DNA from 3 places in the Cellulophaga sp. L1A9 genome. Region 2 is predicted to be linked to each of the others. Evidence: riboswitches for the same ligand, from Rfam matches in the RefSeq annotation. Region 2 holds a riboswitch; each other region holds the start of a gene.

Evidence for each region. A riboswitch is a leader RNA that binds a small molecule or an ion and turns the genes downstream of it on or off. The one in region 2 is predicted to bind S-adenosylmethionine.
Region 1: another riboswitch for S-adenosylmethionine. It lies ahead of GQR94_RS11640 (homocysteine S-methyltransferase family protein); the one in region 2 lies ahead of GQR94_RS19960 (Na+/H+ antiporter NhaC family protein).
Region 3: another riboswitch for S-adenosylmethionine. It lies ahead of GQR94_RS11575 (O-acetylhomoserine aminocarboxypropyltransferase/cysteine synthase family protein); the one in region 2 lies ahead of GQR94_RS19960 (Na+/H+ antiporter NhaC family protein).

The regions. Positions count from the first base shown of each region.
Region 1 covers NZ_CP047027.1:2,684,621-2,692,175, forward strand. The annotation lists gene cobA (uroporphyrinogen-III C-methyltransferase) at 1-75, shown strand, start outside; gene GQR94_RS11635 (NAD(P)/FAD-dependent oxidoreductase) at 152-1,213, shown strand; SAM riboswitch class I at 1,351-1,478, shown strand; gene GQR94_RS11640 (homocysteine S-methyltransferase family protein) at 1,653-2,651, shown strand; gene metH (methionine synthase) at 2,783-5,527, shown strand; gene GQR94_RS11650 (hypothetical protein) at 5,529-5,774, shown strand; gene metF (methylenetetrahydrofolate reductase [NAD(P)H]) at 5,914-6,867, shown strand; gene GQR94_RS11660 (acyloxyacyl hydrolase) at 6,934-7,555, shown strand, end outside.
Region 2 covers NZ_CP047027.1:4,552,853-4,560,407, reverse strand. The annotation lists gene GQR94_RS19975 (tetratricopeptide repeat protein) at 1-197, opposite strand, end outside; gene GQR94_RS19970 (ATP-binding protein) at 572-1,915, shown strand; gene GQR94_RS19965 (NADPH-dependent 2,4-dienoyl-CoA reductase) at 2,247-4,274, opposite strand; gene GQR94_RS19960 (Na+/H+ antiporter NhaC family protein) at 4,386-5,687, opposite strand; SAM-I-IV-variant riboswitch at 5,736-5,833, opposite strand; gene GQR94_RS19955 (hypothetical protein) at 6,214-7,116, shown strand; gene GQR94_RS19950 (hypothetical protein) at 7,222-7,555, shown strand, end outside.
Region 3 covers NZ_CP047027.1:2,666,723-2,674,277, forward strand. The annotation lists gene GQR94_RS11565 (outer membrane beta-barrel protein) at 1-1,063, shown strand, start outside; gene metK (methionine adenosyltransferase) at 1,259-2,515, shown strand; SAM riboswitch class I at 2,671-2,796, shown strand; gene GQR94_RS11575 (O-acetylhomoserine aminocarboxypropyltransferase/cysteine synthase family protein) at 2,932-4,206, shown strand; gene thrA (bifunctional aspartate kinase/homoserine dehydrogenase I) at 4,277-7,555, shown strand, end outside.

The DNA of each region.
Region 1 (7,555 bases), 1.9 Mb from region 2:
GCAGTAGTTAACCATAGAAAAGCGCTTTCAAGTGCAATAGAATCGTATAAACAAGTAAGCGAAGTGCATGATTAATTTATTTTACTGTCGTAAATTTGCAGTAGTATTTTAGAGGTATTTCAACACAAGAATTTTTTGAATTAGTAGAGAGATGATAAAAACAGATATTTTAATTATTGGAGCAGGACCTACAGGCTTGTTCACCGTTTTTGAAGCAGGATTATTAAAATTAAAATGCCATTTAATTGATGCATTGCCACAAACAGGCGGGCAGTGTTCAGAGATATATCCAAAGAAACCAATTTACGATATTCCAGCTTTTCCAGAAATTTTAGCAGGAACATTGGTAGATAATCTTATGGAGCAAATTAAACCTTTTGAGGCGGGTTATACGCTAGGTGAACGTGCAGAAACCTTAGATAAGCAAGAAGATGGTTCTTTTATTGTAACCACGAACAAAGGTACGAAGCACCATGCCCCTGTAGTAGTTATTGCGGGTGGTTTAGGTTCTTTTGAACCAAGGAAGCCTTTGATTCCAAATATTATCGACTTTGAAGATAAAGGAGTAAATTACTTTATTAAAGATCCAGAAGTATATCGTGGTAAAAAGGTAGTGATTGCTGGCGGTGGAGATTCTGCTTTAGATTGGGCTATTTTCTTAGCAGATGTTGCATCAGAAGTTTCTTTAGTACACAGAAGAAATGAATTTAGAGGTGCGTTAGATTCAGTAGAAAAAGCATCAGAATTAGCAAAGCTTGGTAAAATTAAATTATTTACAGAAGCTGAGGTTATTGGTGTTGCTGGAGATGGTAAAATTGAATCTGTAATAATCAAACATAACGATAAGGAAAAAGGAGAAACCAATTTAGAGGTAGATAATTTTATTCCATTATTTGGTCTTTCTCCAAAATTAGGTCCTATAGGCGATTGGGGCTTGGAAATTCATAAAAATGCAATCAAAGTAAATAACGCTAAAGATTATCAAACAAATATCCCAGGAGTTTTTGCTATTGGCGATGTAAACACCTACGAAGGTAAATTGAAATTAATTCTTTCAGGATTCCATGAGGCAGCTGTTATGTGTCAATTCGCATATCAAATTGTCAATCCAGGAAAACGTTATGTCATGAAATATACTACTGTTGGTGGTGTAGAAGGATTTGACGGTACTAAAAAAGAAGCCAAAAAAGAAGTGATACAAAGTATCTCTTAAATTTTAAACCTTTTCATATATTAAAAGCCTTCTTACTTTACTGTTAGAAGGCTTTTATTGTTTAGTTTATTTGGTTTTAATTGTGATGTGGTGTTTCTTTGTAATCAATTCAAACAGTTCATTGCAACATTGAAAAATAGTTATCAAGAAAGGTGGAGGGACTAGACCCTATGAAGCCTTGGCAACCCTTTTGAAAGTAGATTTACTTAAAAAGAAGGTGCTAAGTTCTATTCAAAAGTAGATTCATTTTTGAAATAGATAACAAAAGCGAAACATTTCGTCTTAGTTTTTACTTTACTTGATATTTTAATATTAGAGCATTTCATTTGCAAAAAAAAAGGCAAATGACCGTGCTATCCGCTATATCTTTTTTACTTGCGTAAGTAAAAAAGGATGTCGCTGCTATCACTAATGCAGAGCAGTTTTTTAGAAAAGAGAAATGAAGAACATAAAAGAGATACTTAAAGAGAGAATCTTAGTGCTAGATGGAGCTATGGGGACTATGCTTCAGCGTCATAAATTCACAGAAGAAGATTTTAGAGGGGAGCGTTTTAAAGATTGGGAACACCCATTACAGGGTAATAATGATTTGTTGTCATTAACGCAACCAGAAGCAATTGCAGATGTTCACCGCCAATATTTTGCCGCAGGAGCAGATATTGTTGAAACCAATACATTCTCGAGTACAACAATCGCCATGGCAGATTATTATATGGAAGACTTGGTGTATGAATTAAATTATGAATCTGCAAAGATTGCAAAGCAAGTAGCTGATGAGTTTACAGCAAAAGAGCCACATAAGCCTCGTTTTGTAGTAGGCAGTATTGGACCAACAAACAAAACGGCAAGTATGTCTCCAGATGTAAACGATCCAGGATATAGAGCGGTATCATTTGATGAATTAAGAATAGCGTACAAGCAACAGGTTGAGGCTTTGATTGATGGTGGTTCTGATTTACTAATGGTAGAAACCATTTTTGATACCCTAAATGCGAAAGCAGCCCTATTTGCAATTGAAGAAGTGAAAGATGAACGCGGTATTGATATTCCTATCATGGTCAGTGGTACTATTACAGATGCCTCTGGTAGAACTTTATCAGGCCAAACAGCAGAAGCTTTTTTAATTTCTATTTCACATATTCCAATTTTATCAGTAGGCTTTAATTGTGCTTTAGGAGCCAGTCAGCTTGTGCCACATTTAGAAGTGTTATCTGCTAAAACAGGTTTTGCGGTATCTGCACATCCAAATGCAGGTTTGCCGAATGCTTTTGGTGAGTATGATGAAACGCCAGCGCAAATGGCCTCGCAAATAAAAGAATATGTAGAAAAGAACCTAGTAAATATAGTTGGGGGTTGTTGTGGTACCACACCCGAACATATTTCTGCTATTGCTAATGTAGTGAAAGATATAAAACCTAGAATTGTTGCAGGTCAATAATTGATTGTTGTGTTTTTAGCGCTGGATCAAGAATATATAGAGGAAGATAATTTTTAAATAAAAATGAATCAGATTTGTAGCAGTAAAAAGCTATTAAACGGATTTATAAAATATTACAAAGGGTTGTAATTATGATAGAAGAGAGCAAACAACCATCAACTAACAATCGACAACCAAAACGGTACCTGAAGCTTTCAGGTTTAGAGCCTTTAGTGCTTTCGGAAAATACAAATTTTGTAAATGTTGGTGAGCGTACAAACGTAGCAGGTTCAAAAAAATTCCTTCGATTAATTAAAGAGGAGAAATTTGAAGAGGCTTTAAGTGTGGCTCGTGATCAGGTAGATGGTGGTGCGCAGATCATTGATATTAATATGGATGACGGACTTATCGATGGTAAAGAAGCCATGGTTAAGTTTTTAAATTTAGTGATAGCAGAGCCAGATATTTCTAGAGTGCCTATCATGATTGATAGCTCTAAATGGGAGATTATTGAGGCGGGTTTACAAGTAGTACAAGGTAAATGTGTGGTGAACTCCATTAGTCTTAAAGAAGGAGAAGAGCAGTTTAAACATCATGCAAAATTAATTAAGCGGTATGGTGCCGCAGTTATCGTCATGGCTTTTGATGAAACTGGTCAGGCAGATAACTACGAACGCAGATTAGAGATTTCAAAACGTTCTTATGATATTCTGGTAAATGAAGTAAATTTCGCGCCTGAAGATATCATTTTCGATTTAAATATATTTCCCGTAGCCACAGGAATGGATGAGCATAAATTGAATGCTATCGATTTTATAAAGGCTACAAAATGGGTGCGAGAAAACCTGCCTCATTGTAGTGTGAGTGGTGGGGTAAGTAACGTTTCCTTTAGTTTTAGAGGTAACGATCCTGTTCGTGAAGCTATGCACTCGGTGTTTTTATACCATGCGATCCAGGCAGGGATGAATATGGGGATTGTAAATCCTAGTTTATTGGGTGTTTATGATGATATCCCTAAAGATCTATTAGAACGGGTAGAAGATGTTATTCTTAATAAAAGAGATGATGCTACAGAGCGGCTTTTAGATTTTGCAGAAACCGTAGTAGGTACGGCAAAAGAAAGTAAAGTAGATTTATCTTGGAGGGAAGAACCTTTGCAAAATAGAATTACGCGTGCTTTGGTAAAAGGTATTGATCAATATATTCTTGAAGATATAGAAGAAGCTCGTGTAGCTGCCGATAAGCCTATTGAGGTTATTGAAGGAAATTTAATGACAGGAATGAATGTTGTTGGAGATTTATTCGGGAGCGGAAAAATGTTTTTACCACAAGTAGTAAAATCTGCCCGAGTAATGAAAAAAGCAGTGGCTTATTTACTGCCGTATATTGAAGAAGAAAAACTACTAAACCCGCAAGAGGGAGACGATAAAGGAGCTGGAAAAATATTAATGGCCACCGTAAAAGGAGATGTTCATGATATTGGAAAAAATATTGTAAGTGTAGTTCTAGCCTGCAATAATTACGAGATTGTTGATTTGGGGGTTATGGTGCCGCCAGAAAAAATTATCAATGCAGCTATAGAACATGATGTTGATATTATTGGTTTAAGCGGATTGATAACTCCGTCTTTAGATGAAATGGTTTTTCTAGCGAAAGAAATGGAACGCCAAAATTTTAAAGTGCCTTTATTAATTGGTGGAGCAACAACGAGTAAGGCCCATACTGCAGTAAAAATAGATACGCAATATAGCCAAGCAGTGGTTCATGTAAACGATGCTTCTAGAGCAGTTACGGTTGTAGGAGATTTATTGAAGAAAGAAACAGCATCTAATTATAAACAAGATATAAAACTTGATTACGAATCATTCAGAGATAAGTTTTTAAGCAGAACAAAAAAGAAAGAATATAAAACCATAGCTCAGGCCCGTGAAAATAAGTTTCAAATAGCATGGGAGACTGCTAAAATCACAAAGCCTAATCAATTGGGAATTCAGGTTTTTGAAGAAGTAGCGTTAGAGAAATTAGAACCTTTTATAGATTGGTCTCCATTTTTTAGAGGATGGGAACTGCATGGTAAGTACCCAGATATATTAACAGATGATGTGGTAGGTGAACAAGCAGTAGAGCTTTTTGCAGATGCTCAGAAGATGTTGAAAAAAATATTCTCAGAAAAACGCCTAACAGCAAAAGGTATCTTCGGATTATTTCCTGTTAATTCTATCAACGATGATGATATTGAAGTTGTTTCTTCTTCTCCTTCGGAGGAGATGCCCGAAGCGCAGAGGAGGATTTTTAGAACCCTTCGTCAGCAATTAAAACGAAGAGAAGGGGTGCCTGATTATGCTTTGGCCGATTTTATAGCCCCTAAAGATTCAGGAATACAAGATTATATGGGTTGCTTTTGTGTAAGCACAGGTTTTGGAGCTGATGAAATGGCAGATGCCTATAAAGATAACCTAGACGATTATAATTCCATTTTGGTAAAAGCATTAGCAGATCGTTTGGCAGAAGCCTATGCGGAATACTTGCATAAAGAAGTGCGAATAAAACATTGGGGTTATGCCTCAGATGAAACTTTAAGTAACGAAGATTTAATTAATGAAACTTACAAAGGGATTCGTCCTGCTCCTGGGTATCCTGCTTGTCCAGATCACTTAGAGAAATTAACCATTTGGGAATTGCTTGATGTGGAAAATAAAATAGGAGTAAAATTAACGGAGAGTTTAGCTATGTGGCCAGCATCAAGCGTTAGTGGTTATTATTTTGCTAATCCTGAAGCACGTTATTTTGGCCTTGGAAAAATAAAAGAAGACCAAGTGGCAGATTTCGCGAAAAGGAAGGGAATTCCTTTAGAAGATGCTTCACGTTGGTTGGCAACAAATATAGCAGACGATTAGCATGGAAAATTTTATAGAACTTAGCTTAGGTAGTTTTATGATTAGTCATGGGTATGATGAAAATAATACGGAAATAGAAGCACATTGTACGGTTCAAGGTTTTGCCAAAAAGCTGGTGGCGGTAAACAGAATAAAATCGTTAAGCGAGAAATATATCTTGACGGATTATGTAGATGGACGTTGGATCTATTGGGAATATGAAGAAGATTATACTGCGGTAAAAGAAAAATTGTTAAGCTTGAGATAAGCTGCGTTAAGGATAGAAGCGGCATCCTTTTTTGCTTGAAAATGCAAGAAAAGATACAGCGGATAGCCTGTTAAAACGCCCAGATTAAGAATATTAATATTAAAAGTGAAGTCCCCTTTGGGGAGGACAGGAGGGGATTATGAAAGTAACAGACCACATAAAAAATGCCAAAGGAAACACCTTGTTTTCATTCGAAATTGTTCCACCAGTAAAAGGGAATAGTATTCAAGAATTATATGCTAATATTGAGCCTTTGATGGAATTTAATCCTCCATTTATTGATGTGACCACCTCAAGGGAAGAATATATTTATGTGGATAAAGCCGGACTTTACGATAAGAAAATTACACGTATGCGACCGGGTACAGTTGGTATTTGTGCGTCTATAAAACATAAGTTTGATGTAGATACTATTCCGCATGTAATTTGTGGCGGTTTTACCAAAGCAGAAACGGAGTATATGTTAATTGATTGTCATTATTTAGGGATTGATAATGTGATGGCCTTGCGTGGTGATGCCATGAAAGAGGAGAAATATTTTAAGCCTACGGAAGACGGAAATTGCTTTGCTTCAGAACTGGTAAGTCAGATCCAGAACCTAAACCAAGGACGGTACCTTCATGATGATGTGCAGGGAGAAGACAGGTCTAATTTTTGTATTGGTGTTGCAGGATATCCAGAGAAGCATCTAGAGGCTCCATCTTTTAAATCGGATTTAATTAGATTAAAACAAAAGGTAGATGCTGGTGCAGATTATGTAGTAACACAAATGTTTTTTGATAATCAGAAGTACTTTCAATTTGTAGAAGCGGCAAGAGAAATTGGGATCAACGTACCTATTATTCCAGGGATTAAACCAATAGCTGTGAAGCGTCATTTGCAATTATTGCCACAAATATTCAGTTTAGATTTACCACACGATTTAGTAGAGGCTGTTGAAGCTTGTAAAAATAATGCTGAGGTAAGACAAGTTGGAGTGGAATGGGCAATTCAACAATCAAAAGAATTAAAAGCTGCTGGGATTCCTGTTTTGCATTATTATTCTATGGGAAAATCTAATAATATAAGAGCGATAGCAAAAGAAGTTTTTTAATTATACGCTTTAAATTAGCTATGGGTTTAAAGTGAATTCTTACATTTGAACCCATTATACCAACCAATGAAATTAAAATTTTCTGTTTACTTTATTTTTTTAACTCTAGGGTGCTATGCTCAAAATGTAGAGGAGAATAAAAAATATACACTAGATGCTAGTCAGTTTTACGGTACAATATTACGGCATAATCCAGACATTACGCACCTCATAGATTCGCATCCCGGAGGTGTTATTCTTAGTCTAAACCGTAAAACTTACGGAGAAGAATACTGGCAACAACGTTATAATTATCCGGATCTAGGATATTCGTTTATTTATCAGGATTATAATAATGAGACCTTAGGGAAAAGTTATGCTGCCTATGCGCATTATAATTTCTATTTTTTAAATCGCAATTTGCAATTTAGAATTGGTCAAGGATTAGCATATATGACCAATCCGTATGATAAAGAGACTAATTTTAGAAACAATGCTTTCGGTTCTCAGTTTTTGAGTACTACGTATCTAATGTTGAATTTTCATAAGGAAAATATTGTAAAAGGTGTTGGTTTCAAAGCGGGATTTTCAGTAATGCATTATTCTAATGCGAATGTAAAAGCACCCAATACTTCTACCAATACTTTTGCTTTAAATGCGGGGATCACCTATGATTTATATGCAGGAGAAGAGGAACCGTATTTGAAAG
Region 2 (7,555 bases):
CGAATTTGTGCTTTTGCTAGTTCAAGAAGTAAATCTATGTAATCATGATTTTGGGGCTCAAAATCATGATTAGAACGCAATTCTTTTATTTTTGTAAGTGTACTTTTTTCTGATTGAGCTAGAAGATTACAACCGCTAATTAAAACGAAAATAATAGAAAAGAAGAAATGCCTATTTATAGAAAATATTTTTTCCATTATATATAATTTTAGAAAAGATACGAATAGCATTGAATACTTTATCATTTTTGTTGTGAAAGCAGTAGTAATGATTGTTTTTTCTTACAAATATGTTTTTTAATACTTAGGACACTCTCTTAGTTTAGGTTCAATACGATGTAAAAACTAGCTATACTTGAAATATTTGGAAAGGAAATCTCCTTATATTTATGAAGTTCCAATCTAGTTTTCGGGTCCATAGCGGCATTAATTAAAGCGAATAGTTAGGAAAACACCTAAAATAATTAGCGACTTTAAAAATGTTTTTTAGACCTTAATTTTTGTAATATCAATGTAAATAGTATCTTACAAAAAGGATTTCCATTTTACACGATATAATTCCTAAAAGTCGAATGAAAAAACAACAGCCAGATACTACCAACAAGCTTTCCGCAATGCATGAAAGTGATCAAGAAAGTGATTTAAAAAAATTAGAAAAGGATAAAATCATTGAACGTCAACTGCGTTTTCAGGACTTATTAATTAGTATTTCTACACAATATATTAACTCAGATTTATCAGATATTGATAAACTAATCAGAGAATCCTTAAAGCAGATTGGTGAATTTGTAAGCTCAGATAGAAGTTATATTTTTTCTTATGATTTTATAAATAATACTGCAACAAATACGTACGAATGGTGTGCAGAAGGTATTGATCCAGAGATAGATAACTTAAAAGATATCCCTATTGAGTATATCACCCAATGGGTAGAGGCACACAAAAAAGGAGCGGCTTTTTATATTGAAGATGTGAGTCTATTACCTGATGATGGTGAGCATGGATTACGGGCTATTTTAGAACCTCAAGGCATTAAAAGTTTGATTGCCATCCCAAAAATAAAAAACAATGAATTAATTGGGTTTATTGGTTTTGACGCTGTGCATAAAATTAATAAGTATGCAGATAATGAACAGGAAATTCTTTTTGTTTTTGCAAACATGCTTGTTAATGTAATTCAGAGAAAAGAAAATGAGGAACATATAAAAGCACAGGAAAGGAAAAAAGAAGAGTTATTACAAAACCTATCCATCCAAAATCAGGCATTAAATGAATATGCTCATGTGGTGTCTCATGATTTAAAAGCACCGCTTATAAATATTCACACCTTAGTCGGCTGGTTTATGGACGATCATAAGGAAGCATTGGGAGAAGATTTCTTGACCCCTTTAAACCAAGTATTGTTTAATGTAGAGAAAATGGATTTTTTAATCAAAGGAATTTTAGACTATTCGACTATCGATAGAATGGAATCTCAAGATGCACAAATTAATTTTAATTTGATTATTGACGAGGTTTTGCAAACGATCTTAATTCCTTCTACTGTAAAAATTACCGTTCAAGAAAACTTACCTAGTTTTTATGGAAATGCCTGGAAATTTAAGCAAGTATTTCAAAACTTAATTCAAAATGGCATAAACTATAATGATAAAGAACACGGAGTAGTTTCCGTTGGATGTCTTGAAAAGGATGACTGTTTTGAGTTTTTTGTTAAAGACAACGGGGTCGGAATTAAATCAGATTATTTTGAACGAATATTTAAAGTCTTTACCAAATTGGAAAGTACGGGTTCTTCTTCAGGGATAGGGTTGTCAATCGTAAAAAAAATCATCACTTTTTATAAAGGATCTATTTGGTTGGAAAGCGAAGAGGGGATAGGTACTACATTTTACTTTACCCTTCCGAAAACAGAATAGGGTTGAAGAGGAAAGATATTTAAAAGCTATTTTTAATTTATGATGCATCGCAACAAAAGACTCCAATAGTATACGGTTTTAATGCTATTGGATGGAAGAATAGCGTAGACGAACAGTTTTAAAATAAAATATCAAGTTCTGTAGGCAATCGTTAAAAGAACTTTATAATCGAGGCAAATATTCTAAGGCAGACTTTTCTAATCGTGTAATGTTACGGAAAGGACTAGGTTCAGGTATTGTCACCTGTCTGTTTGGGAAAAAATTCGCTACATAAAAACAATGATATGTAGCCGATGTGGTTTTTATAATGGAACATAAGCAAAACCCCATTCTAAATTTTAGCGGCTAATCTACTGGCTTGATTTATTGCTCGTTTTGCATCTAATTCTGCAGCAACATCAGCACCTCCAATAACATGTACTTTTATTCCCTTTGCTTCTAATGGTGCCAACAAGTTGGCAAATGGTAGTTGACCAGCACAAATGACTACGGAATCTACTGCCAATACTTTTTGTTCTTTGTGTTGCATATAATGTAAGCCTTCATCGTCAATTTTAGTGTATTGCACCTCATTGATAAACGCAACCTTTTTCTTTTTTAATGTAGAACGATGAATCCAGCCTGTAGTTTTGCCTAATTTGGCACCAAACTTACCTGGACTTCGCTTGAACATAAAGATTTCTCTTGCTGAAGGGTGAACTTCTGCAGGTACACCTTCAATTCCACTTCGAGCCTTCATTGTTTTATCAATTCCCCATTCTTTTAACCATGCATCAATATTTAGTGAAGTACTTTCTCCTTCATGGGCTAAATATTCGGACACATCAAAACCAATTCCTCCTGCGCCTATAACAGCGACACGTTTGCCAACTGGTTTTTTTAACTTCAAAACATCAATATAGTTTAAGACTTTAGGGTGGTCTATACCTTCTATTTTTAGGGCTCGTGGTTTGATTCCTGTAGCCAAAATAACCTCATCAAAATTGCCCTGATCTAAATCTTCAGGGTTTACGCGTGTGTTTAGTTTTAGGGTGACTTTATGTAATGCTATCTGCTTGCTGAAATAACGGATGGTTTCATAAAATTCTTCTTTTCCTGGTATTTGTTTCGCCATATTAAATTGGCCCCCTATTTCTTTGTCGGCATCAAAAAGGGTAACATCATGCCCTCGCTGTGCTGCAATAGTTGCCGCAGCCAAACCTGCAGGACCAGCACCTACCACAGCAAGCTTTTTCTTTTTCAAGGTCGGAAGATAGTTTAGTTCTGTTTCATGACAGGCTCTAGGATTTACCAAGCAACTCGCAACTTTTTGCGCAAAAACATGGTCTAAACAGGCTTGATTGCAGCCAATACAGGTATTTATTTCATCAGATTTATTATTTTCTGCTTTAAGTACCCATTCTGGATCAGCTAGAAATGGGCGCGCCATCGAAATCATATCCGCATGGCCTTCTGCCAATACTTTTTCAGCAGTTTCAGGCATATTTATTCTATTAGAGGTTACTAACGGAATAGAAAGCTCTTCTTTCATTTTTTGGGTAACCCAAGTAAATGCCGCTCTTGGTACTGATGTTGCAATTGTTGGTATGCGCGATTCATGCCAACCAATTCCTGTATTTATGATTGTTGCTCCTGCTTTTTCAATTGCTTTACCTAAGGTTACAACTTCTTGCCAAGTGCTCCCTTTTTCTACTAAATCTAACATCGATAAACGGTAGATAATGATAAACTCGCGTCCTACAGCTTCCCGTGTTTGTTGTACTAATGTTATCGGTAAACGCATTCTATTCTCATAGCTTCCCCCATAATCATCGGTACGTTTATTTGTTCTTTCTGCAATAAATTCATTAATTAAATAGCCTTCGGAACCCATAATTTCTACCCCATCGTAGCCTGCTAATTTGGCCAGTTTTGCAGAATTCACAAAATCACGAATCGTACGTTTAATTCCAGAAGATTTTAATTTAAAAGGTTTGAAAGGCGTAATGGGCGATTTTAGTGCTGACGGTGCCACAGCAAACGGATGGTAGCCATAACGTCCAGAGTGTAATATTTGCATGCATATTTTACCACCTTCATTGTGCACAGCATCTGTAATTATTTTATGGTGTTTAGCGTGTTTTTTCGTACTCATTCTTGCAGAGAAAGGTGCGGTCCAACCTTGTATGTTAGGCGCAATTCCGCCAGAAATAATTAATCCAACACCTCCTTTTGCACGCGCTGCATAATAGGCTGCTATTTTTTCCACTCCATTTTTCTCTTCCTCTAAGCCAGTATGCATGGATCCCATTAAAATTCGGTTTTTTAAGCTCGTAAAGCCTAAATCTAAAGGTTCGAAAAGATGTGGATACTTGGTCATTTTTTGAGTATTAGCGGTTTTTACTATGCATGCATAACAAAGGGTAAGATACGGTTTTTTTTGTGTAGTGATCACAACCAATCTTCAAAGCGTAGCGGAAGCCCATCATCACTATCTTTTCTGTAAAGGTCTAAAGCTTATAAAAGCTATGGTATAGATAAATAGCAATAATAAGTACCAGGTATTAGCTACCAAATCTAAATAATCTATTCTTCCTTTTGAAAAACTAAGGATCATCAATACTTGCGCACCATACGGCAACAAGCCTTGCACAATGCAAGCAAATATATCTAAAATAGAAGCTGTTTTTTTGTTATCTAAAGCATACTCGTCATTTATAGTTTTTGCAATAGGCCCAGCAATAATAATAGATACGGTATTATTGGCAATAGCCATATTTATAGTACTCACTAAGCTTGCGATTCCTAATTGGGCTGATTTTTTGTTTTTAATTCTTTTTTTAATGTTGACTAATATAAAATCGATACCGCCATTTTTTTCAACCAATGCCGCTAATCCTCCGGTGAGCAAAGACAATAAGAAGATTTCGGTCATATTTGTAAAACCAACGTACGCAATTTTTGTAGAAGCGATCAATGTAAAATCGCCATAAAGAACTCCTAAAAGTCCCGCGAAAATAGTACCTAGTAGTAAGGTTACAAATACATTCACACCAACAATAGAAAGAATAATTACGAGCAAGTAGGGAACAATTTTCACAATAGAATAACTATAGGCAACGGTTTCTGTTTCGTCAGATTTTAACCCCAATCCCTGAAAAACTAAAATAGCAATTGTAAATAGCGCTGCAGGGACGGCAATTTTAATATTCTGTTTAAACTTATCACTCATTTTGCAGCCTAGTGATTGTGTTGCGGCTATGGTAGTATCTGATATAACTGATAAGTTGTCACCAAACATACTACCTCCTAATAATGCGCCGCATAAAATAGCTAAATCTGCACCACTTTTATCAGCAAAACCTACCACAATGGGCGCTAATGCCACAATAGCACCTACAGAAGTTCCCGTAGAAACCGATAGGAAGCTGGCAATAATAAAGATGCCTACATAAATATATTGAATCGCAATATAATCCAAACCAAGATTTACGATGGCAGCCACACTTCCTGTTTCATTAGTTATCGCTGCGAATGCACCCGCCAATAAATAGATAAGGCACATGGTTAATATTTTATCATCACCGCAGCCTTTTAATAAAGTATTTATTTTTGATTGCATCGTTTGTTTAAATAGTAAAAATGCAACGATAATACCTACAATAACGGCTATAGGAGCAGGTAAGGCATAGAAATCATTTTGATAGATTCCAACACCTAAAAACGTAAAAACGAATACGAATAGGGGGATTAGTGCTGAAAATTTTGGAATACGTTCTTTTTTATGTGCCATCTTATTGTATACTTTAAAAAAGGAAATAGCAGCAAATAAATAGAAATATGAATTAACATTTGTTCCAAATAATTGGCTTATCTATTTAGCACCTTGCTCGTTATTGCAGGTTGCTATCTCCTTTTTTGAGATTCTTGATAATTATTTTAAGGCGGCAAAAATAAGCTTTAATGCGATAGACAATTCTTAAAATACGTTAATTTGTATATAAAATTTTTATAGGTTGGGTAGCTTTCTATAAATCAGAAGGAGCTTTTTTTGAAAGTGGATTTCTAGACCAATTTCCCGACCTATTTTTTGTGTTGTATTTTAAAATAAGTTGCATGTAATGACCTTTAATGAAAAGTAGCAATTAGGAGACGAGAAAATGGGTAGCGCACCTGAATAAAAGCAAGTTGTATTCCTTATCTATTCATAGATTTTTAAGTCAATTTGCGCTCCTTGAAATTCTGTAATTGTGTTACCTTTGTAGTTGTGTTAGTAATTTTTACTAAACCAACAAATAAGGTACATACAAGCTTAAGAAATGAAAAGTACCCCTTTAAAAATAGTACTAAAAAAATCTAGTATTGGTTTCGCTTTTATAGGTCTCATGCTATTGGGGTGTACGGCTACCAAACAGACTAAACAGGGAAAAAATTCTTCAGGTTCTCATCAAAATACGACAAGAACTTCAGAACAGAAATATGGTTTTGATGACCATACCAATATTAACCTGAAACTTGAACTAGAAACATCAGTTCCACTTCATCCATTAGATTCCATAATACACAAAGGCACTATTACTAAAGCGAACGAAATTTTGCCGGAGGCTGTTCTAATTCCAGAATTTACAAGGCCTAATATTTTAGAAATTAAAAGTCCAGTTGCAGAAAAAATTGTAGAGAATTATCTAACCAGCCAGAATAAGGAGCCTGGAGGACATTGCCTTTCTGTAAGCAAACACCGTTTTGAACAAGCATACAAAGAAGTTCATGGTCATTTGCCTTATCAAGATTTACCAGACCATATGGCCTCAAAACGCTACACATCTAAACAGGTATTTGATTTGCTTTACGTTTCCGCTTCTGATACAAAACCGGAGTGGCGAAGCCTTCCAGAAGAATATAGAGGTAAAGGCAACGCTGGTGCTATTGCTTATGCTGGTATGGGAACATTGGTAGATACTTCAGGAATCTGGAGTGGCCAATTAAGACCTGGAGCACTCGTGCAAGTTTGGCGTTATAAGGAAGACTATGAACTAGTAGTAAAAGGCGTAGACGTTAAAAAACTAGACCCTTATGGACATTCGTTTGTTTTTATAAGTTATGTACGGGATGATAAAAATGAAATTGTCGGACTTAAAATTGCCGATCAAGGTTTTCAAAGCTACCGACCTTTAGTACCCCAGGATTATGAAGTTTGGTGGGCCGTGAACCTTAGTATTTAAAGGGCATTACGGAGTAAAGCAAAAGTTTAACATTTTCAATGTAATTTCCTCTTAAATAATACGTTACTAAAACATCGCCTAACTCTTAATACACTAAAAAAATTCATGCTATTTTTCTCTTTACTCCTTTCTTTTGGTCTTACAAGCGATTTACCGCCCAAAGCAGAAAATGTGGAAGCCTATAGCTTTACTGTTGAAAAGCCCTTTCCAATAGCGAGAAATAGGAGTTTTAAGGAGAGTTTAGCCTTTGAGTTTAAAACAGATTCAGATAGTATTGCTGTTTCTTATGCCAGCTCTAAAGTAGATGCGGGTAAGCTTCGTTTGCGTTTAAAAGAAGAACTTCGTTTAGGTACTATTTCTCTTGAGACAATTAAAATAGCTTTTGCCAATCAGTTAGTAGATCAGATCATACCGCACTGGTACGGAACTCCTTGGAGTT
Region 3 (7,555 bases), 1.9 Mb from region 2:
TTCAGAATTGCAATTCACGGATGCTGATTTAGTGAATGATGTGGAATATAATTTTTCTGATATTTTCTTTGGGTTTCATTATAAATTAATTGTAGGGAAATTTACGTTTAACCCTGGTTTTAAAGTGCATGACTATAAGGCTAAGAACACACAATTGGCTACTTCGGTTACAGATGATTTATTCAATGTTGTTCCAGATCTTTTTGTAAATCTTCAATTAAAGCAATCAGAAAGCATTCGTTTTAATTATACTGTAAATCGTCAGTTTTCAGATATAGATAAATTTTCTAGAGCGTATATTTTTAGTAATTACAACTCCATGTATCAAGGAAATCGTGATTTAGAAAGTGCGTTGTTTCATAATTTATCACTTAATTTCTTCAGTTTTAGTATGTTCAATATGCAAAACATTTTTGCTAATATTAATTATAGTAAGCGTGTAGATGCATTTAAAAATAATAGTTCTATTATCGGAATTAATCAGGTGAGTTCAACCATTAATTCTAATTTGGAAGATGAAGTATTATCTGGTTCTGCCAATTTTCAAAGAACATTTGGAAAAATAAAGGTAAGTTCAAGAGGGTCGCTTTCTTATTCCAATTTAAATAATATTGTCAATGATAGTCCTAGTGTTTCTGAGTCGCTAACACAGAGTTATAGAGCTTCATTAGCTACGAGTTTTAAAGATGCGCCTAATGTTGAGGTAGGGTATAATTATGCGGTTAATAATTATGATAACGGAGGAAATTCATCTACGTATTATACAGATACACCTTTTCTTAAAGTTGATGCAGCTTTCTTAAAAAGTTTTATTTTTCTTGCGGATCTAGATTACTACCATTATCGTGATAAGGCGGACTCAATTAATAATGAATATGGAAATTTAGATACCAGTATATCCTACCAAAAAAAAGATAGTAAGTGGGAGTATAGTGTAGAAGTAACCAATTTACTTAATAATACAGAGTTAAATCAAGATAGCTTTAATGAGCTGTTTTATAGAACCTCCTCGTATGTGGTACAACCACGATATGTAATGTTTAAAATTAAGTATGATCTGTAAAATTGCAATTTGTTGTTAAACCATTTTTCAGATCCCATCTTTTATTTTACTTTTGCGCTATTATTAATTGAGGACGGATTTGACTGATTGCAACCTCGTAAAAAATGCTAAAGCAGTTGTGACTGAAATTTCTTTTCGGTTCATAAACTTCTTTTAACCTTTCTGTCAAGTCTATTCTAGAAAATAAAACCATTTATGGCTTATTTATTCACATCAGAATCTGTTAGTGAAGGGCACCCAGATAAAGTAGCAGACCAAATAAGTGATGCGCTTTTAGATAATTTTTTGGCTTTTGATCCAGAAAGCAAAGTAGCATGCGAAACATTAGTAACTACAGGTCAGGTTGTATTGGCTGGGGAAGTTAAGAGTGATACCTATTTAGATGTTCAGCAAATAGCAAGAGATGTTATTAATAAGATTGGATATACTAAAGGAGAATATCAATTTAGTGGAGATTCTTGTGGTGTTATTTCTTTAATTCATGAGCAATCTCAAGATATTAGTCAAGGTGTAGATCGTGGTTCTAAAGAAGAGCAAGGTGCAGGAGACCAAGGGATGATGTTTGGGTATGCGACCAAAGAAACGGAAAACTATATGCCTTTGGCTTTAGATATTTCGCATAAAATATTACAGATCTTAGCAGACTTAAGAAGAGAAGGTAAAGAGATTTCATATTTAAGACCAGATGCAAAAGCACAAGTAACTATAGAGTATAGTGATGAAAATGTGCCGCAACGTATAGACACTATTGTAGTATCTACTCAACACGATGCATTTGATGCTGATGATGAAAAAATGTTAGCAAAAATTAAAACAGATATTATTTCTATTTTAATTCCTAAAGTAAAAGAACAATTGCCAGTACATATTCAGGCTTTGTTTGATGATGCAATTACGTACCATATAAATCCAACAGGAAAATTTGTTATCGGTGGCCCTCATGGAGATACGGGTTTAACAGGTCGTAAGATTATTGTAGATACTTATGGTGGTAAAGGTGCTCATGGTGGTGGCGCTTTTAGTGGTAAAGATCCAAGTAAAGTAGATAGAAGTGCGGCGTATGCTGCGCGTCATGCTGCTAAAAATTTAGTAGCTGCAGGAGTGGCTGATGAAATTTTAGTTCAAGTTAGTTATGCTATTGGAGTAGTGGAGCCGACCTCTATTTATGTAGATACTTATGGAACTTCAAAAGTGAATTTGAACGATGGTCAAATAGCTAAAAAAGTAGCAGAATTGTTTGACATGCGTCCGTTCGCAATAGAAGCCCGTTTAAAATTACGTAACCCTATTTATTTAGAAACAGCAGCCTATGGTCACATGGGGAAAGAACCAATAACAGTAACAAAAACTTTTGAATCACCTTACAACGGTAGAGTTGAGAAAGAAGTGGAGTTATTTACTTGGGAGAAATTAGACATGCTTGATGAAGTAAAAGCAGCATTTGGAATATAAATTTTTGAAAGTTTCTAGCGGTCAATATTAGTAGTGACATTAGATCGCTAGAAACTTAACAAAAAAGTGACATTTTATAATTATTGGTGAATAATTAGGAATTTAAAAAGTTCCGACGTTATATTTGCACCGCACAAGTTCAAACACGTATTGAATAGTTATCAAGAAAGGTGGAGGGAATAGACCCTTTGAAACCTTAGCAACCCTTTGTTCTTTTTCTAGAACAATGAAGGTGCTAAATTCTACCAAAAATTGCTTTATGCATTGGCGGCAGATAACGAAAAAATTAATTGCTATTCTTAGCAATTGAATATTTCTTCTTAATAACTTTTTGATTTTTATCTATGCCAGTCGTATACGTCTGCTACTAGAGTTTGGCTTTTTATTTTATAACAAATTTAAAAAACAAAAAGATCATGAGTACACAAAAATTAGCAACAAACGCTTTACATGCAGGGCATGATACTACACAAACTGGAGGAACAAGAGCAGTGCCTATCTATCAAACATCATCTTATGTTTTTAGAGATACAGATCATGCTGCAAAATTATTTTCTTTAGGGGAATTAGGGTTTATCTATACGCGTTTAAATAATCCTACCAATCAAATTCTACAAGATAGATTAGCAGCTGTAGAAGGTGGAGTGGGGGCAGTAGTTTTTGCTTCAGGTACCGCAGCAATTTCAACAGGTTTGTTAACTTTATTAAAAGCAGGTGATCATATTGTTGCTTCGAGCAGTTTATATGGGGGGACGTTTAATTTATTGAATGTAACCTTACCTAGATTAGGGATTACAACCACCTTTGTAGATGCATCTGATCCGGATAATTTTGGTAAGGCAGTACAAGATAATACACGAGTTTTTTTTGTAGAATCTCTAGGAAATCCAAAATTGGATGTTTTAGATTTGAAAGCAATTTCAAAACATGCTAAAGCGGCACAAGTGCCTTTTATTGTAGATAATACCGTAGCTTCTCCCGTATTATTAAATCCTATTGAACACGGTGCAGATCTTGTGATTCATTCCTTGACAAAATATATTGGAGGCCATGGAACTTCTTTAGGAGGCGCTATTGTGGATGCAGGTACCTTTGATTGGACGAATGGAAAATTCCCTGAATTTACAGAACCTTCTGCAGGGTATCATGGGTTGGTCTATAGCGAAGCTTTAGGAGCAGCTGCATTTACGTTTAAGCTAATTTTAGAAGGCTTACGTGATTTTGGTGGTGCTTTGAGTCCGTTTAATGCATTTCAAATTATTCAAGGACTAGAAACCTTACCAGTACGTATCAAACAACATAGTGCAAATGCATTAGCGTTAGCTACGTGGTTAGAAGGTAGAGAAGAAGTTGCTTGGGTAAACTATCCTGGATTAAAAAGTAGTAAGTACTATAGTTTAGCAAAAGAATATTTACCTAAAGGACAAAGCGGCTTAGTTACCTTCGGAATTAAAGGAGGTTTTGAAGCGGCTCAGAAAGTAACTGATGCCACTAAAATATTCTCGTTATTAGCTAATATTGGGGATACAAAATCATTAATTATTCATCCAGCAAGTACAACCCACCAACAATTAACAGCAGCGCAACAAGAAGCAGCGGGAGTACCGCAAGACCTAGTACGTTTGTCTGTTGGTTTGGAAGATATTGAAGATTTAAAAGCAGATTTAGTTCAGGCTTTTGAATCGCTTTAATTTTCGCAGAGCTTACTTTAATTACACATTTTATTTGGCCTTTTTAGGCTTGATTGATTAAAAATATACTATGCTACAGCATTTAACGATACCTAATTATACCAATCACGGCGGTACTACTCAAGATATTAATTTATCCTACCAGCTATTTGGACCTGAATTACACACTGCACCAATTATTTTGGTAAATCATGCCTTAACGGGTAGCTCTGATGTGGCAGGCGAAAATGGTTGGTGGTCTGCATTAATTGGGGATGGAAAATGTATCGATACACAGAAATACACCATTTTAGTATTCAATGTGCCAGGGAATGGTCATGATGGTTTTGTGGTTGAAAACTATAAAGATTTTGTAGCCCAAGATATCGCAAAGCTATTTCTGATAGGACTTAAAAAACTAGAAGTGAATCGTCTTTTTGCCCTTATTGGAGGTTCTATGGGTGGCGGTATTGCCTGGGAAATGATCGCTTTAGAGCCTAATCTAACGGAGAATTTAATTCCTGTAGCATCAGATTGGAAATCTACAGATTGGCTGATTGCTAATTGTCAAATTCAAGAGCAATTTTTATTGAATTCTAGTCAGCCTGTACATGATGCCCGTATGCATGCTATGTTATGTTATAGAACGCCAGAATCTTTTAAAGAGCGGTTTAAGCGAAGCACGAATGAAGAATTACATGTGTTTAATGTAGAAAGTTGGTTAACACATCATGGTGCAAAACTGCAAGAGCGTTTTCAATTGTCTGCGTATAAGTTGATGAATCAGCTCTTGAAAACTATAGATATTACTAGAGATAATAAAGATGCTTTTTCAACGATTGAAAAAAGTGCAACGAACATTCATATTATAGGCGTTGATTCTGATTTATTTTTTACAGCAAAAGAAAATAGAGACACTTTTAAGCAATTGGCGCAGGTAAACAGTAATGTTACCTATGGTGAGATACGGTCACTACATGGGCATGATGCTTTTTTAATTGAGTTTCAACAAATGGAACAATTGCTAAAAGGAATATTTGATCAAAATGGACAAAATAAACGGATCAAGATATTAAAATTCGGAGGTAAGTCTTTGGCGAATGGAGATGGTTTAGACCGAGTTTTAGAGCTTGTAGCGACTAAAGTCAATAGAGGTGAAAATATTGGTATTGTTTTATCTGCACGTGGTAAAGCTACTGATCAATTAGAAACGATACTTAAGAGAGCGTCTAAAGGAAAAGAATATTCAAAAGATTTTGAAGCTTTTAAAGAATATCAACAATCTGATTTTAATATAGCGCTATCTAAAGAATTTTCAGATTTAGAAAAGCTGTTTGAGGGAGTCTCTTTATTAGGAGATTACAGTGCGAAAATAAAAGATCAAGTGTTGTCTTTTGGTGAATTAATTTCAGGAAAAGTAACAACTCAATTGTTGAATGATCTTGGCATAAAAGCTAAATTTATCGATTCCCGTGAATTGATAAAAACAGATAGTAATTTTGGGGATGCTCAGGTATATGAGGCCTTGTCAAAAGAAAATGTTTTAGAGGTTATTTCTAAATTAGATGCGAATGTAGTTCCCGTTATTACTGGGTTTATTGGGTCGAATAAAGGAAACGAAACGACTACTTTAGGAAGAAATGGCAGTAACTATTCAGCAGCATTAATTGCAAACTTTTTAGATGCGGCAGAATTGCAAAATTATACCCATGTAGATGGAATTTATACCGCAAATCCTGATTATGTAGCTGATGCAAAGCGTATTGCGGAACTATCTTATGGGGAAGCCAATGAGCTGGCAAATTTTGGAGCAACCATATTACATGCCAAAACAATTATTCCTTTAATTGAAAAGAATATTCCATTGCGAATATTAAATACATTTAATGGAGATAATGAAGGGACTTTAATTAGCGCTAAGACCAGTAAGGAGGGGATAAAATCACTTTCTGTAATTGAAAATGTAGCCTTAGTTAATTTTGAAGGACGTGGGTTGTTAGGGAAAGTAGGAGTAGATGCACGTGTATTTAAAACTTTAGGAGCAAATAATATAAGTGTGAACATCATATCGCAAGGATCTTCAGAACGTGGTCTTGGTTTTGTGGTTGATGCGGATAAAGCAGAAAAAGCGAAAGAGGTGTTGATTGATGAATTTAGTTCAGATTTTCAAACGAAAGATGTGAACATGATTACGGTGACCAAAGATGTATCGGTAATCTCAATCGTTGGACAAGATTTAAGTTCGTTTCATAAACCCTTTAATGAGCTGATTAAAAACCAAATTGTACCCTTGTTATTTAACAATACCGTTACCGGTAAAAATGTAAGTTTAGTGGTAAGACGTAACGACTTGTACAAGGCTTTGAACGTAATGCATGGTCAAGTTTTTGGAATTAGTAAAAAAGTGAATCTTGCTATATTTGGACACGGAAATGTTGGAGGAACACTAATCGATCAAATATTAAAATCGGCACAAAACATAGAGGAGCGTAAAGGGATTCAATTAAAGGTTTTTGCAGTCGCGAATTCTAAAAAAGTAGTGCTTAATAAAAACGGAATTACAGAAAATTGGAAAGCTGATTTAGATAAAAATGGCGAGCCATTTGAATTAGATGCCATTTTCGATTTTGCAAAAGCACACCATTTAGAAAATTTAATTGCCGTAGATAATACGGCAAGCAAAACCTTTGTAGCATCTTATTTAAATATGATCGAAAATGGTTTTGATTTGGTGTCTTCAAACAAAATCGCAAATACCTTGAGTTTTGATTTTTATCAGAACCTAAGGACCGAATTAGAACGAAGTCAGAAACAATATTTGTATGAAACGAATGTAGGAGCAGGGCTTCCACTTATAGATACCATCAAGTTGCTGCATTTATCAGGCGAGAATATTACGCGTATTAAAGGGGTGTTTTCGGGGTCATTGAGTTATATATTTAATACCTTTTCAGAGGTAGATAGGTCCTTTTCATCCATCTTAAAAGAAGCCATGGAAAAAGGATTTACAGAGCCAGATGCTCGGGAAGATCTTTCTGGGAATGATGTAGGGAGAAAACTTTTAATCTTAGCTAGAGAACTAGATTTAAGTAATGAGTTTTCGGATATTAGTATTCAGAACTTAATTCCGGAAGCATTACATGATGTAACGGTTGATGAATTTAAAAGTAAACTAAGCTCACTAGATTCCATTTTTGAAAAGATTAAAAAAGATCAGAAACCAAACCATGTACTTCGTTATGTAGGTGATTTGTCTGGAGATTTACAAAAAGAAAAAGGTAATTTAGAAGTAAAATTAGTTTCAGTACCTAAAGAAAGTGCTTTAGGGCAAGTGAAAGGTTCAGATTCTATTATAGAAATATATACGGAA